4 regions of the Paenibacillus sp. Y568 genome follow, and region 2 is predicted to be linked to each of the others. Evidence: riboswitches for the same ligand, from Rfam matches in the RefSeq annotation. Region 2 holds a riboswitch; each other region holds the start of a gene.

Region 1 (4,189 bases), on a different contig from region 2:
AGGTACTTACACATCAAAGGCACAAGGTAACAATGGTGATATCACGGTTGAGGTTGTATTTGATGATAACGCGATCGTATCTGTAACTATTAAAGAGCATAGCGAAACGGATGGTCTTAGCAATACACCATTCGAACGTATCCCTCAGCAAATTGTTGAGGGACAGACATTGGCAGTTGATGTTGTGTCAGGCGCTTCTAATTCATCGAAGGCGATCCTTGCTGCGGTTGAAGATTGTGTCAAGCAAGCGGGCGGAGATGTAGCTACCCTTAAGGTTGCTGCCATAACGGATGATAAGGCACAAAAGGAAACTGAACTAACAACGGATGTTGTCGTTATTGGTGGAGGAGGTACAGGTCTCACAGCTGCTGGATCTGCGTTTGAGAACGGCGCCAAGGTTATTGTACTAGAGAAAATGGCAACGGTAGGTGGTTCTACAGCGTTATCTGGCGGAGGTATTTCTGCAACAGGTACTCGTTTCCAAAAGGAACTAGGCATTGAGGATTCACCAGAATCATGGATGCAGTTGTGGAAAGAGCGTCAAAGTACAAGTAATCCTGATAGTATATATCCAGATTATGATCGTGTAGAAACCTTTATGGATGAGGCAGTAGATACAACACACTGGTTGGTTGATTATATGAATCATAAGTATACTCGTGTGGAAGGATATGGTGTTGATCCTGTAGCTCGCCTTCATTTTCCTGAAGCTGGTGGTGCTAGCTTAATTGCAAATCTAGATAAGACCCTTAAAGATAAAGGAGTCGATATCCTTTTAGAGACAAAAGCAACGGAATTAATCACGGATGATAAAGGTAACGTAATTGGTGTTGCAGCGGAGAATGCTGAAGGAAAGCTGATCGTTCATGCGAAAAAAGTCATCATCGCTTCAGGAGGATTTGCTAAGAGTGAGGAAATGATGAAGCGTTTCTTACCTCAATTTGTTGACGATATGGGGATCAGTGCAGCTGCTGCGGGTAGTACAGGTGATGGGATAGTCATGGCAGAAAAATTAGGCGCAGCGTTATACGAAGATCCGTGGGTGATTGGTCTAGGTATGGGAAGTTTGGTTCCAGAATTACGTGGTATTGAATGGGATACTACTAAAGTATTAGTGAACGAAAAAGGCGAACGTTTTATGGATGAAAATAGTCATTACGCTATTGTAACGAATAAGGTTGTTCCAAATGAACAAGTGTGGATGGTGATAGATTCAAGTGAAGCCAATGCGAAAGTAATTGGTGCCATTGAAGGTAAACTTCCTAATGCTGAGATCGCTGTCGGAAATACAATGGAAGAATTAGCCTCTACTATGCAAGTATCTGGAGCAGCTCTTGTGAAAACAATGGATACTTTCAATGCTGGAGTAACTTCAGGTAAAGATGAATTCAACAAAGAAGTAAAGACACTTGTATCTGTTAATAAAGGTCCATTCTATGCCTTTAAGTATTATCCTAAGACAATGGGTACCTTTGGTGGAGTAAAAGTTGATGAACATTATCGCGTTGTAAAAGAAGATGGCTCGATTATCAACAATCTTTACGCGGGTGGAGAAGCAGCGAATCGCTATTTGTACAACCAGGTCTATATGTCAGGTAGTGCGGTTCAGTATGCGTTAACTAGCGGACGCTTGAGTGGAGAACATGCTGCAAAGGCAGTTGCTGAAGGAAAGTAATATTTGACGAAGAACATTCATTAAACTAATCTAATGCCTTGATGAATGTTCTTTGTTTTTTGAAATTTAAAATATCCAACATTTGACTAATTGAATGGACTTATGTACTATAAAGTTACGCTTAATTTTCAGCATAGTAGCTGAAAAGCGGGGGAACCATTTTATTTGGGGCGAATCAAGAGACATTTGTAGGGAACCATCTTTCCCGAGCCCGACAGCTAACCTCGTCAGTAGTAGATGGGTCAACTTATGGTTTATAACTGTTCTAATGACCCGTTATCGGGTCTTTTTGCGTCTTTATGGCCCGATACCCTTCCCAAGGTGAAGTGTTTACTTCGCTTTGTGATGGGACGGGTCATTTTTATTTTAAGAAAAAGGGGGGACAAATGTAACAAACCATATTTTAAACTTCAAGGAGGAGTAATATGCCACAGCCGAAATATATTACCGATATTGATAAGATCATGGAAATCCCGGAACATGAGCGTCAGAAACTTAAACAGATAACGGAGAAATTCGTATTTCGCGTTAATGATTATTACTTAAAGCTAGTGAATTGGGCTGATCCAAATGATCCGATCAAGAAATTAGTTATTCCGAATGAAGGAGAACTATCCGAGTATGGTCGCTGGGATGCATCGGATGAAGACACGAACTACGTTGTACCCGGTTGCCAGCATAAATATAGAACGACGGCCTTATTAATTGTATCCGAGGTATGTGGTGCTTATTGTCGATATTGTTTTAGAAAGCGCTTATTTCGTAATGACGTAAAAGAAGCGATGTCCGATGTAAGCCCAGGAATTGAGTATATTGCGAATCATCCAGAAATAAATAATGTATTACTAACAGGTGGAGATAGCTTAATCCTAGCTACTTCGAAGCTAGAGATCATTCTTGACCAATTGCGTGATATTGAGCATGTCAAAGTTATTCGATTAGGATCTAAAATTCCTGTATTTAACCCGATGCGAATCTACGAAGACGAGAAGTTATTAGAACTTATCAAGAGGCACTCAAGTGCTGATAAACGCATCTATGTCATGGCCCATATTAATCATCCGCGTGAAATAACGCCTGAAGCCAAACGGGGGTTTGAGGCGTTACATCAAGCAGGAGCAATCGTCGTAAACCAAACGCCTATTTTACGTGGAATCAATGATAATGCCGATGTACTTGCAGAACTTCTTGATCAATTGTCGTGGGCTGGTGTCACACCTTATTATTTCTTTATAAATCGTCCGGTTGCAGGTAACCGAGATTTTGTACTTCCGTTGGAGCAGGTGTATCAACTTGTGGAAGAGGCTAAGGCGAAGACATCAGGGTTGGGTAAACGAGTCCGTCTATCTATGAGTCATACATCTGGAAAAATTGAGATCTTAGCTATTGACCACGGTAAGGCTTATTTAAAATATCACCAATCAAGAGACGATGTGTATGGGAAGTTTATGGTTCTGGATTGTCCAAGTGATGCCTCGTGGTTCGATGATTTACCGGGAAATGAGAAGTATTGGAAGCAGCCAGAGAAGAAGTCCGATCGTATTATATCTGTTAACGAATTGCCTGAAATTCCAGTAAAATCTGAACGCTCGAAATCGGCAAAAGTGGCATTACATTAGAATAGAATTATCAGATGTGGAAGACACATACCGGCCATCTTAGATTAGAGCTTCTTCTTTTTTTGTAATCCCAATCATATGCTTGTATAGAGATTTATTGTCGGCATTAGGGGGATGATCATGAAAAGAAGAGCAAGGTGGCATAGCCAGCGAAGCGGGAAACCCAGAAGCAGACGTAGATTGTGGCTTGTTGGGTTTCTCGTTTTTTTAATCATAATGTTTCAGGGATTCGCGTATATAGATCGTAATTTGAAACCACCTATTATGAATTTGGCTCAAATTAGAGTGAAACAGCTGGCGACGGAAGCGATCAATGAGGCGATTACAGCACAGGTTGCGCAAGAACAGAATTTCGATGATCTCGTGAATTGGAAAATGGATACGTCCGGCAAGGTATCAGGGTTCATGTTGAATTATGCAGAACAAATGAAGATTACATCCAATACGTTTAAGGTTGTTCAAGCTACATTAAACGACGTACATCAGTTAAAGGAACATATTCCTATTGGGATGGCGTTAGGAAGTCCTTTTCTGGCTTCAATTGGTCCTGGAATTCCCGTGAAAATAGAGCCTCAGGGAGCCGCTAAGATCGAATTATCAACGAGGCAACGGGATGCTGGAATCAATATGATTCTTGTGGAGGTATACATCCACGTCAGTGTAGACGTTGCTGTAGTCATTCCTTTTGATATGGAACATGATTCTGTAGAGACGGAAATACCTATATCATACCTAATGGTTGTAGGTGACGTTCCTATGTATTATTACAACTCTAAAGGTCAACCTATTGGTGGAAATGAAGGGGATGCTCCTAATATTTCAATTCCATTAGATATTAACGGCACCAGCCCAACGGATACGAATAATAATCAATCATCGAACACCCATAATCAGC
Region 2 (4,189 bases):
AAAGCTATAGCTACATTACATGAATCTCCATTCCTAGCGGGAGCAGAGCGGGTCTCAACTTCGGTGAAATTGGATGATCGTCGTGATAAATTTTCTTCTAGTGCACAGAAATTACAGTCTGTTCAGGATAAGTTAAAGTAGGATCTATCTACCAGAGCATATAATGTGAATTAGCAGTACAATAATCATTGTGTAAAGGCAAGTTAGGTTCTTAGGCTGGTGTAGCTCAGGGGTAGAGCAACGCACTCGTAACGCGTAGGCCGGGGGTTCAATTCCCTTCACCAGCATTTTTGAGAAGGCTTACGGGGCGCGGTTTTCCGGTTGTGCGGAGATCGCGTTTTATTTATGTCTTTTTATAATGTCCCTATAAGGAGTTTGGAGACTACAGCAATTGGATAAATGAACAACCCTTTTCTGACTAATATTAAACACTCTTTCCCCGCCTCTAGTCCAGTAATTTACTAGTCCACAGACCGGTGTTATTAATTACCTAATATTGTATAATAATGACAACGTAACATCGTGAGACTGAAATGCAGGACTATCAAATGAAGGAGCGATTATTTAATATGGGGATCCATTATAAGCCAATGCTGATTGCAGCATTCGTATTCGTAGGTTTGTTGTCTGGCTGTACGAATAATACCGAAACGATTCAGAGCGGAATTGGTGAAGCAGTAGAAGGGATTAGGGATAAAGTACAAGATACAGCCTTAGATTTGAGTGATGAGTTGAAGAGGAATGGCATTCACCAAGAGATTTCATACACACAAGAGGTGGATAATTCAGTATCGGCACTTCAGGTGGACCATGAGGTAGGTAACATTGTGGTGAAAGGAACTTCTGGTGATAAGATTAACGTGACTGCTACAATTTGGTCTCTAGACAAATCATCCCGTGATGATAAATATCAAGAGATCATGGATCACGCGGAAATTGCTGTCGTTGTAAATGGAGATCAGTTAGAGGTCGTTACACATCCTAAGGGGAATGAGAAGCTTAATATGTGGAAGTGGGCAAAGAAAGAGTATGGATTCTCAAACTTCAGTATTGATTATGTGATAGAGATACCAGATCGGGTTAAAAATTATGACATCTTCAGTGAAGTTGGTGAGATTAATTTAAGTAACCTGAGAGGTGTATATGATGTTCATAATAACGTGGGTTCAGTAAGTATCGAAGGAGCTCACATTGAAGGGAAATCTAGTATAGTATCCGAAACGGGTAGTCTTCAACTGGGTATTGATCAAATGAAAGAAGATAGTAGTCTCAAAGTGAAGACAGAAGTAGGTGCCATTGTTGCGAACCTGGCTGAATCCCTTCAATGTAGTCTGGAGACGAAGACTGAGGTGGGTAGCATCACAGGAGTTTCTAAAGGGAAAAGCGACATCAATGGCGGCGGTCCACTGTTGTCACTAACGTCCTCTGTCGGTTCAATTACGGTGAATTAGGCGTTTAAATCGATATTCATTAAAGGATATATCAATAAAGACATATAAATATATTGACAAAGTCATCCATTTGGATGGCTTTGTTCGTTTTTGAGAATAAGTAATTACAATAATTGCGTAATATTGAGATATAGAGAGCATGAATGAGCAAGGAGTTGATTGTTATTTTTGTAACCGTTACCATCAACCTAAATGCTTCTTATTTCCTTCTAGGTGGGGTTCAAGTCACCTTTACACTCATTTGGAGCGGGTGTATGATTCATAACGAAATATAAATTGTTATTATTTTCAATTCATAATTTCGCTGAATTTCCACTCTATCGTGGGAAGCGGGGGAACCAAATGTAGTCAACTTTTTTCGGTGTGAGAGTCGAAATTAGATGCTACAGGGGTGAATCCTGGTCAAGGCATTTCATGTCTTTACTAGGTAGAGCGACTCTCACCGCTCGAATCCGACAGCTAACCTCGTAAGCTTAAGTCTGAGAGAGGAATGATGAAGCTTGTGATCGCAACTACCGATCATAGGGTACGTATGTTACTCTGTGATTTTTAAATGTGATGGATTGTCAATCAAGTGTGGTAGGAAACGATAATCCGTTATATAAAAGTAATTTGATCCATTGTCTTGAACGCTGAATTCTGTGTAATTCAGAAACGGGGGAACCAATCGGAGATGTCTGCTGCGTAAACGCCGGATATTTCCATGGGGTGAATTTTTCGGTTATGTATCGACATGCCGAGAATAGGGCGACTCTCTCGCCCGAATCCGACAGCTAACTTCGTAAGCGTGCAGGGAGAGGCAGCAAACCGCCTTCTGGCTGGTTCATGACTTTATTTTGTCATGGAATCCTAAAGAAGCTCTGGGAAAGCTACTTTTTCGCTGAGCTTCTTTTTTGTTGTCTTTAAACGTATAGGAGGACCTGATTAATGGAAGATGGAGTCACCTTGGTTATCGCTCCTAATGAGGACGGGCGGAAATTTATAAACCAATTAATTTATAGTAAAAAGTCATTTGCGGTACTGACGAATAGCCGTACGGAAGAACTGGATTATCTAAAAATGGGTGCAAAACATGTGGTTCGTATTGATACAAGTATGACTAGAAAGTGGATTGTCCCGCAGGTAGCGGTAGGTAGAATCTATATTTTTGAAAGTAGTCTTAACTTAAGTTGTCGCTATCTCCAGATCTGTCGCCCATGGACGACACATGAGATTTACATTATCACTCGATATTCTAGCCCACGTGGAGTTTACAGAGGAATGGGTGCAAACCATGTCATCTATACGAAGAATGGGGACGTTGGATTTCTACTCGATAAATAGCATGAAGATGAATCATCAAAAAATCTACATGAGAGGGGCATTCCCATAATGACGGATGTCTATATGATCATCACGTTAGTAGTTGGATTTGGATTATTGTTATTGTTCACGCATTGGTGCGGAACGTTGGTAGATAGAGGGGGCGGGGAACAATGATCGTTATACTTGCATTGACCTTAGTCATCTTCATTTACCTGATCTATGCATTAATCAATCCAGAGAGATTCTAGTTAACATACCAATTAAGAATTCATCCCTATAAGGAGGATATAAAGTATGGACTTACTGCAAATAGGAATTGTGATTGTCGTACTACTGTTGCTGGTGAAGCCACTGGGTACCTATATGTTTCATGTATTCTCCAATGAACCCAACCGAACGGATAAGATTTTTGGTTCAACGGAAAATGTGATCTACAAACTGATCGGATTAAGAAATCGTAATAGTATGAACTGGAAGAAGTATGTACTAAGTTTTATTGCGACGAATGCGGTATTACTAGTAATTAGTTACGTACTCCTACGTCTTCAAGGATCACTACCAGGGAATCCGAGTGGGAACGAGAATATGGAGGCTTCCCTCGCCTTTAATACGATCATCAGTTTTATGACAAATACCAATCTGCAGCATTATAGCGGCGAGAGTGGTGTGACGTATTTAACACAAATGGCGTTTGTTACGATGATGATGTTTACTTCGGCAGCGTCAGGCTTATCGATTGCGATTGCCTTTATTCGCGGAATTACTCGACGTGGTGAAGGATTAGGTAACTTTTTTCAAGATTTCACCAAAGCCATTATTCGTATCTTCTTACCTCTAGCATTTATCGTTACGATCGTATTAGTCGGTTTAAAAGTACCCCAAACGTTCGATCCAACGGCTGCAGTAACAACGTTTGAAGGTGTGGAACAACAGATAACGATGGGTCCTATCGCTTCATTGGAATCCATTAAACATCTCGGAACGAATGGTGGTGGATTCTTTGGGGCCAACTCGGCACATCCATTTGAGAACCCAAGTCCATTAACCAATGTTATTGAAATATTAAGTATGTGGATGCTTGCTGCTGCACTACCTTATACGTTTGGGCTATTTGCGAAAAACAAGAAGCAAGGATGGGTCATATTCTCAAGCATGATGATTCTATTCTTAATATTCCTTACGCTTAGTTATACGTCAGAGAAAGCTGGGAACCCGGTAATCAATACGTTAGGTATTGAATCTTCTCAAGGAAGTATGGAAGGAAAAGAGGTTCGATTCGGTATTGCACAATCCACACTCTTCTCTACTGTCACGACGGCTGCGACAACGGGATCCGTCAACAATATGCATGATACATTAACACCTCTTGGAGGAATGGCAGCACTTGGTGAAATGATGCTGAATGTCGTCTTTGGAGGTAAAGGTGTCGGGCT
Region 3 (4,189 bases), on a different contig from region 2:
GATAGATAGGATAAAGCGTATGGCCGAACGCCCAGATGAGGGATGGAATGAGACACGCTAGGAAGGTATTCTTAACGATCTTTTGCATCATCCTAATCCCAAATAAACGATAAACAGCTTCTTCTGAAATTCCAGCTACCCATGCCATGAGCGGTAGAATCCAAGGGTATACCATATTAATCGGGGATTGACTAGCATCCGTCGTAGACCAGCTATGAAGCGTCAGACCGAGTATTAAAAAGATGACGGATTGAACTCCTAACAAGATGAGGGCCCATAAATATCCGACATACATACTATGAAGAACAAATTTACCATACCCGGCTTCTTTTGCACGTGGCCAAGGATTAAGTCCTGTTTCCTTCCGCCATAAGCCATCTCCACCAACAAGTGAGAAGTACAATAACGCAGCCATAACTAAGGTAAGGAGACCCTGGAATATTAACCCGAACGTTAGACTTAATCCCGTCAGTCCCTCGGCTTCCAAGGCGGGCAACATATTTAATGTGCTTAGCATGGAGACAATGAAATAGAATGAACTCAGGAATATTCCTCGAACAAAAGAGGTATGCTTTCTCGTTATTGCGCTATATACAATAGCAAGTATGCCAAGCGCTAAAGTGAGGAGTCCATATCCGAGCATGGTCATCCAAACGGCTTTGGTGTGTTCTTTTTCTACATAAGATGTATGTTCTGACGGAATCGAAAAGGAAGGTTCAAAGGAGACGATCCTGTCTGATCCGAAAGTGAACTTCAATTGTAATACGGCCTCGCCAATCGTAGTATTTAAGTCCGAATAGGTAAGGGTCGATTTTTTATTTTCTGTGATCTGGAGAGTCTTTGAATCATATCCTAATTGGGTTAGCCATTGTTCTGCAAGTCTTACATTATTTGTTGTACTGATCGATTCCTCTGTAGGTTCAATAAGGGGCGAGTTCTTCTTCTGAGAAAAGGATACGATATCTCCTGTATTCATATGTACATCTATATTAAGGTAGTTATTGGTATTACCTTCTTTCAGACGGACGCGGTAAACTTCGGTTGGATATTTATGATCGAAAGTAGTATTGTATTTCTCCATTAACTTCTCTTTAGATAAATAACCATATAAATCTGAGTCAGATTGATAGGTGACCAAAGTATCATCGGGTTGACTCAATACATGAATGTGAAGTTGTGACTCAGCATATTGTGTGGCCGCGATTCTTGCTTGATCCTTAGTGATTAATTCTTTGCTTGGTTGCTCCAGTGTATCGGATGCGGTGCTGGGGAATACTTGCAATATCATAAACAGAATCAGACCGATAACCCCACATAGACCGAGAACCTTATAGTTGATATTAAGTTTCAAAGGTTGTCCCGTAGAATTCATTTAATTTCCTCCTAAAAGTTTTTGAGCGCTACTTCTTAGAATTACTTCGTAAAAACTTACATCGAAAGCATAAACTTAAAGTTTTTGAGCGTTACTCCTTGGTAATACTTCGTAAAAACTTACATCGAAAGCATAAACTTAAAGTTTTTGAGCGCTACTCCTTGGTAATACTTCGTAAAAACTTACATCGAAAACATAAACTTCGTTAGATGCTCTTATAAGTAACGATAACATAGCATAGCTTCTAGCGGTAAATCCAGCAAATGTAACTCGAAATGGTGCAAAGCAGATGAATAAGAAGGTAATCATACTTATGGAGAGAGAACCACTGTTCTGATACGTTCTTTCGCTTATATTTAACCCATATCCAGTCATTTGTCCAGAAAATCAATTTGTACAGTTACTGGATAAAGATTATAATCGGAATGCAATTTAATAATGCGCCAAATTTTCATATGAAATACGGGGGAACCATTTCTTGTAGAGACGATTTAGTCTATCTACTTGTGGGGTGAATTTCGTTGTTGAATGAACGAATAGGGTAAGCTGTGCATACCCGAATCCGTCAGCTAACCTCGTAGGCGATATGCAAGCAGGAACCAACCGAGAGGCATTGGATTTCCAGTGTCTTTTTTTGTTGATTTAAAAAGGGGTGAAGCGTGTGAAATGGAAGTATAGTTGGTTCAGATTATCCCCTCCACAAATTCTAGTTATTGGTTTCGCTACCATTATACTACTGGGAACGGTATTGTTAACCTTACCCATATCGAATACGACGGGTAAACCCCTCGCCTTCATTGATGCATTGTTTACAGCAACATCAGCGACTTGCGTTACGGGCTTAGTCGTGCAGGACACGGGGACGTTCTTCAGCACATTTGGGCAAGTGGTCATTATTATGCTCATTCAGGTGGGCGGACTTGGATTTATGACGATGGCTACGTTATTCGCCTTTGTGTTGAAACGGAAGATATCCCTACGTGACCGTTTGCTCCTTCAAGAAGCGATGAATCAGGGCTCAATGGAAGGAATAGTACGACTGATTCGAAAAGTATTACTCTTTTCTCTTATTATCGAAGGATCAGCTGCTGTTCTGTTAACTGTAAGATGGGCAGTAGATATGCCCTTTGGAAAAGCTTTATATTTTGGTATTTTTCATGCCATTTCAATGTTTAACAATGCTGGATTTGATCTATTCGGTGACTTCCGTAGCCTTACAGGTTATGTATATGATCCAATCGTCAACTTTGTGGTGATGTTCCTTATTGTATCTGGAGGAATTGGATTCATTGTTCTATCTGACATGGTCGATTTCCGAAAGACGCGTAGGATATCTTTACATTCAAAAGTAGTACTATCCATGACAGCCTTTCTAATCGTGTTCGGAGCCATTGTTATATTTGTATTCGAGTATTCTAATCCAAGAACATTAGGGTCGTTAAATTGGGGTGGCAAAATCCTTGGCTCCCTCTTCCAATCGGTTACACCAAGAACTGCAGGTGCGAATACGCTTGATCTGGGTAATATGAGACAGGCATCTCAATTCTTTATGATTATACTTATGTTCATTGGGGCTTCTCCAGGATCTACTGGAGGTGGGATCAAGACAACAACGTTTACGCTTATTATTGGTGCTGTGATCTCCATGTTACGTGGACGAGATGACATCGTATTGTTTCGCTACCGGTTTGCGCAAGAACGTATATTTAAAGCGCTCACGATTACACTAGTTGCACTTTTGCTTGTAATGAGTGTAGCGATGATACTTTCTACGACAGAAGACAGTAGTTTTCTAATGATATTGTATGAGACAACTTCTGCATTTGGTACAGTAGGGTTAACGATGGGATTAACAACACATCTGACCTTAGCGGGTAAAATTCTGATAAGTCTAACGATGTTTGCAGGTCGCCTTGGACCACTTACACTGGCATATGCACTGGGTCCGAAGAAAGGCAAAGAGTTATATCGTCATCCAGAGGGTAAAATTATTATAGGGTAGAAGAGAAATTGAGATGATTAAAGGAGTATTGAAAGAGAGATGAAGAAACAGCAGTTTGTCGTTATTGGATTGGGGCGGTTCGGGTCTTCTATTGCTCAAGAACTTATGGCACTGAATTATGAAGTGCTAGGGATCGATCGAAATGAAGAGATTGTAAGTGATATGAGTGAGTTACTGACGTATGCTGTTGTGGCAGATGCCTCAGATGAAGAAGTGCTGAAATCGTTAGGTGTTCGTAATTTCGATTGTGGTATTGTGGCTATCGGAGAAGACATCCAGACGAGTATTCTTGCAACCATACTGCTCAAAGATTTAGGAGTAACGACAGTCGTTGCTAAAGCGATCTCTGTTCTTCACGGAAGAGCATTGGAGAAACTAGGAGTAGATCGAGTAGTGTACCCTGAGCGAGATATGGGCATTCGGGTTGCACATCAACTGGTAACTCCGAACTTACTGGATTATATTGAACTTTCGAAAGATTACAGCATTGTAGAGATGAACGCTCCGTTATGTCTTGATGGTAAGACACTCACAGAGATAAATATTCGTACTAGATTTGGCTGTAGCATCGTGGCTTTGCATAGATCAACTGGCATTATTGTGGCGCCTACAGCAATGGATCAGGTTCGAGCAGGCGATATTATGGTCATTATCGGGTCTAACGAGAATATTGAAAATTTTGAGAATGAACTCATGGATGACAATTAAATAGGAATAGAACCACTTTCGGTAGAGGTAGCTAATTTCTCAAAAAAATGCGAACGTAAAACACAGAGAAGGTCAAGGAGATTATCCTTGACCTTCTCTGTGTTTCT
Region 4 (4,189 bases), on a different contig from region 2:
TGGACATGTCGCATCGTTCTAGGTGATACAGAAATAAATAATATTCTATTTGAGGTAGATCCTGAGTTACCGACAAAGGTTGCTTCAGTCATTGCAAAAACTTATGATAAACCCATTGTAGTAAATCTCATATCTAGTCCACTTGATGCTGACCGAATGGATTATCTGCTTCGTGACGCATACTATACTGGAGTAAATTACGGTACGATTGATATCGATCGGATTATCAGAATGCTGAGACCCCATCATGAACGAATCGTGGTGAAGGAATCTGGAATGCATGCTGTTGAAGATTATCTTATGTCAAGATACCAAATGTACTGGCAAGTGTATTTTCATCCCGTGACAAGAAGTTCAGAAATTGTATTACGTTTAATCATTCGACGTGCAAAAGAATTATATAATAATGGATATAAATTTGAGTTTATGATGAAGCCATTGATATACTTATTTGAAGATAAATTGAATGTTGAGCAATATTTGAAATTAGATGAGGCTCTCATTCTGACTGTATTTATGCAGTGGGTGACGGAGCAGGATCCTATACTAAGTGAGCTCTGTGAACGATTCATGCATCGTAGACTGTATAAATATGTAGAATTAGATTCGGATAATAATGACATGATTCAAGAGATTCGACAGGCATTTATACAAGCAGGTTTAGATCCGAATTATGACTTTGTTATTGATTTCCCAAGTGATCTTCCCTACGATATATTTCATCCTAGTGATGGAGTGAGTCAGAAACATATTTTATTGTTGGATCGACAAGAAAAATTAAAAGAAATTTCTGAAGTGTCAGAAATTGTAAGATCTATTAGTGGTCTACATCGCGGTAAATGTCACCTATATTATCCTGAACAGAAGTTGAAGGCGGCTTTATCGCTATTTTCTCCTTCTATTGCCCATATTTTTGAAGATTATTGATAAAAGGCTTGAGTTTGTCCAGATTAAGAGGGGGTTATACCATGATGTTGTTCGACACACATACTCATCTTGACGCACCGCAATTCGACGAGGACCGCGAAGAGGTTATTGCACGTGCAGTTAAAAATGGCGTAGGTAAAATGATAAATGTTGGCTTTAATCGGGAGACAATCCCGACGACAATGGCACTAGCTGAGAAATATGATTTTATCTATGCTGCTGTAGGATGGCATCCACAAGATGCCATTACGATGAAAGAAGGGGATCTGGAATGGATCGCGTCCCTGTGTAAACATGAGAAAGTTGTAGCCATTGGTGAAATTGGACTTGATTATTATTGGGATACCTCACCTAAAGATATTCAACAACAAGTACTACGCCAGCAAATTGGACTTGCTCGTGAGATTAACATGCCTATTGTCATTCATAATAGAGATGCACATGAAGATGTGGTAAGAATTTTACGAGAGGAAAAAGCACACGAGGTTGGTGGGGTGATGCACTCCTACTCAGGCAGTTGGGAAACGGCAAAAATGTGTCTTGATATGGGATTTCATTTATCATTTGGTGGGCCCATCACATTTAAAAATGCGAAGCAACCAAAAGAGGTATTAGCCCAGGTTCCAATGGATCGATTATTGATCGAAACAGACTCCCCATATCTTACTCCCCATCCTTATCGTGGGAAGAGAAATGAGTCTGCTCATGTTAGGTTAGTGGCAGAAGCGGCTGCTCAGATTAAAGGGGTTGACATTGAAGAATTAGCCCAAATAACTACCCAAAATGCACTGTCACTATTTGGGATTTGTTAAAAACGAGAGGAAATGTAGCAAAAGAGGAAGAATAAGCGACTAATACTTGTTTTATGATGATATAAAGCGATAATATTACAATATTTTAACTATTTATTCGTATTTTTGTGGTTGATTAGTGCTTTACAACTTGCATGAAAACACGATATTATCTTTTCAGTGATAAGAGTAGATCGTTTTTTGATTGCTTATTATTTTCCTGAACCAGTCTCGCTAAATCTCCAATTGTGTGGAGAACGGGGGAACCAATACGAGCAGAAAAACTGATGAAATATCAGGTGGATGACGTATTTGATTTCTTTTATTGGATCTTTGGGGTGAATTCAAGGGCATCCGCCATGAGCGGTAGACCTAAGATCGGGCGGCTCTCTTTCGTCCAAACCCGACAGCTAACCTCGTAAGCGTTATGAAGAGAGGCAACCTCGTGTATGCAAATTCCGTCTATTCATGATCGGGAAGCCACGAAAGAGTTCCTCTAACTCTTTCTTATGGCTTCTTTTATTTTTGAATAAAGACAATATTGTCATCATACTCTTGTTTAACAGGGGGTGACAATCATCACGAGCAGACTGGTACAGGATGCAGGATACACTTGTGGTTAAGTATCCTGTAAAAATTTAAAATAGTCACGTCAATCGCAGATTACATATATGGTTACATAGACGGCGAGGCTATGAAGGAGGATCGGAAAGTGGGCATTTTGAATGAAGAAACCCATGATTCATCATCATCCAGCATGACTTACGCAACGCGTTGGAAGCATGAATATGTACGTAATATTTCTGTTGTAGCTATTGTTTTAATTGCAATTACCCTGATGGCTCTTTTATTAATCAGCATTCAAACGCGTAAACAAGTATATGTGTCGGTAGACGGTCAGGTTAAAGCCATTGAGACAAATCATACGTTGTTGCGAGAAATGCTTGAGGAAGAAGCCATCATACTAGGACCCAAAGATAAGGTGTCCATGGCATTGAACGGTACAATTAAAGATGGGGATAAGGTTCAAATTCAACGGGCAAGTAAAATTAATGTTACCGTTGATGGTAAATCCCATCCCATACTTACAACGCAGGGTTCGGTGAAAGAGGCTATTCGGGAAATGGGTGTTTCTCTCAACGAATCGGATAAGGTATTTCCTGCACTGACAACTAAAGTTACCAATCAATTGGATATCAAGGTTGTCCGGATTAACAAACAGATTGTAGATCGCGTAGAGGAAGTCCCCTTTCAGGTGATCAAGACTTCAGACCCTACGATTCTAAAAGGAAATGTTAAGGTGGTTCAAAATGGACAGCCAGGTGCCATTGTCCATCATGTCGAGAAGATATTTCAAGATGGTCAGTTTGTCTCGATGAAGGTAGTTGGTAAAGAAGTGCGGAGTACCAGGCAAGATAAGGTTATTGCTGTAGGTACAAAGGTAGAAGCACCTAAGCCAGTCGTAATAGCATCCCCAAAAGTAGTTAAGAAAGAAACCAGCAAGAAGAGCCCTGTTACAAAGGTGAGTCAGAATAACAAGACTAGTAAGGCTGGAGTCGATTTCACATATAAGAAAGTCCTTAAGAATGTTTCTATGACTGCCTATTCTTCTGAAGAACCAGGAATAGGTACGAAGACAGCTTCGGGTACACGCGTTACAGAAGGGCGCACCATTGCGGTTGACCCTAAAGTTATCCCTATTGGGTGGTGGGTGTATATTGAAGGTATTGGCTTCCGTCGTGCAGAAGATACAGGCGGCGCTATAAAAGGGAACAAAATTGACGTGTATTATGATTCCTTACAGAATGCACGTAATTTCGGAAGAAAGTCCGGAAAAACGGTATATGTGATTGGACCGATCAAGCCGGAATTGAACTAAACACGTTTTACAATGGTGTTATAATGCTATACTATTAGGGTCATATGGATGTCATGTTAAAGAAGAGGATAACTCCTCTTCTTTTTGTTGTTATACTGGATTTTGAAGGGAAGAATCATCATGATTAAAGAAATCATTGTCGTGGAAGGTCGCGATGATACTACGGCCATTAAGAGGGCTGTAGAAGCGGACACAATCGAAACAGGCGGTTCAGCAATTAATGCACGTACGATACGGCGTATTGCCCTAGCACAAGAACGTAGAGGTGTTATTATATTTACCGATCCTGATCACGCCGGTGAGCGGATTCGCAAAATTATTGCATCTCGTGTGCAGGGATGTAAGCATGCGTTCATTCCCGAGGTTGATGCCACGCGTAAAGGTGATATTGGTGTAGAGAATGCATCGCCAGAAGCGATCCGTCATGCATTAGCACGGGTTCATACGTCCTATGAAGGGGTGGAGAGCCTGATAGACCTGGAGGACCTTGTACAAGCAGGTCTGATGGTGCACCCTGATGCAGCTGCTCGTAGAATGGCTATGGGTAACATTCTTGGAATTGGGTATTGTAACGGCAAGCAGTTCCTGAAGC

What was found. Region 2 has a riboswitch for cyclic di-AMP ahead of AC1D7X_RS05955 (hypothetical protein). Riboswitches for the same ligand answer to the same signal wherever they lie in the genome.
Region 1: linked by a shared signal. The riboswitch ahead of AC1D7X_RS13950 (KamA family radical SAM protein) and the one ahead of AC1D7X_RS05955 (hypothetical protein) in region 2 are both predicted to bind cyclic di-AMP.
Region 3: linked by a shared signal. The riboswitch ahead of AC1D7X_RS08060 (TrkH family potassium uptake protein) and the one ahead of AC1D7X_RS05955 (hypothetical protein) in region 2 are both predicted to bind cyclic di-AMP.
Region 4: linked by a shared signal. The riboswitch ahead of AC1D7X_RS22295 (resuscitation-promoting factor) and the one ahead of AC1D7X_RS05955 (hypothetical protein) in region 2 are both predicted to bind cyclic di-AMP.

What each region holds. Positions count from the first base shown of each region.
Region 1 covers NZ_JCAIUM010000009.1:14,901-19,089, forward strand. The annotation lists gene AC1D7X_RS13945 (FAD-dependent oxidoreductase) at 1-1,675, shown strand, start outside; cyclic di-AMP (ydaO/yuaA leader) riboswitch at 1,784-1,923, shown strand; gene AC1D7X_RS13950 (KamA family radical SAM protein) at 2,101-3,294, shown strand; gene yunB (sporulation protein YunB) at 3,415-4,189, shown strand, end outside.
Region 2 covers NZ_JCAIUM010000003.1:177,926-182,114, forward strand. The annotation lists gene AC1D7X_RS05940 (MTH1187 family thiamine-binding protein) at 1-141, shown strand, start outside; tRNA gene AC1D7X_RS05945 (tRNA-Thr) at 216-287, shown strand; gene AC1D7X_RS05950 (hypothetical protein) at 534-1,451, shown strand; cyclic di-AMP (ydaO/yuaA leader) riboswitch at 1,744-1,940, shown strand; cyclic di-AMP (ydaO/yuaA leader) riboswitch at 2,072-2,255, shown strand; gene AC1D7X_RS05955 (hypothetical protein) at 2,379-2,774, shown strand; gene kdpF (K(+)-transporting ATPase subunit F) at 2,927-3,004, shown strand; gene kdpA (potassium-transporting ATPase subunit KdpA) at 3,051-4,189, shown strand, end outside.
Region 3 covers NZ_JCAIUM010000004.1:250,924-255,112, forward strand. The annotation lists gene AC1D7X_RS08055 (CPBP family intramembrane glutamic endopeptidase) at 1-1,372, opposite strand, end outside; cyclic di-AMP (ydaO/yuaA leader) riboswitch at 1,804-1,970, shown strand; gene AC1D7X_RS08060 (TrkH family potassium uptake protein) at 2,034-3,374, shown strand; gene AC1D7X_RS08065 (potassium channel family protein) at 3,414-4,082, shown strand.
Region 4 covers NZ_JCAIUM010000021.1:46,785-50,973, reverse strand. The annotation lists gene AC1D7X_RS22305 (HD domain-containing protein) at 1-927, shown strand, start outside; gene AC1D7X_RS22300 (TatD family hydrolase) at 969-1,739, shown strand; cyclic di-AMP (ydaO/yuaA leader) riboswitch at 1,941-2,158, shown strand; gene AC1D7X_RS22295 (resuscitation-promoting factor) at 2,431-3,597, shown strand; gene rnmV (ribonuclease M5) at 3,718-4,189, shown strand, end outside.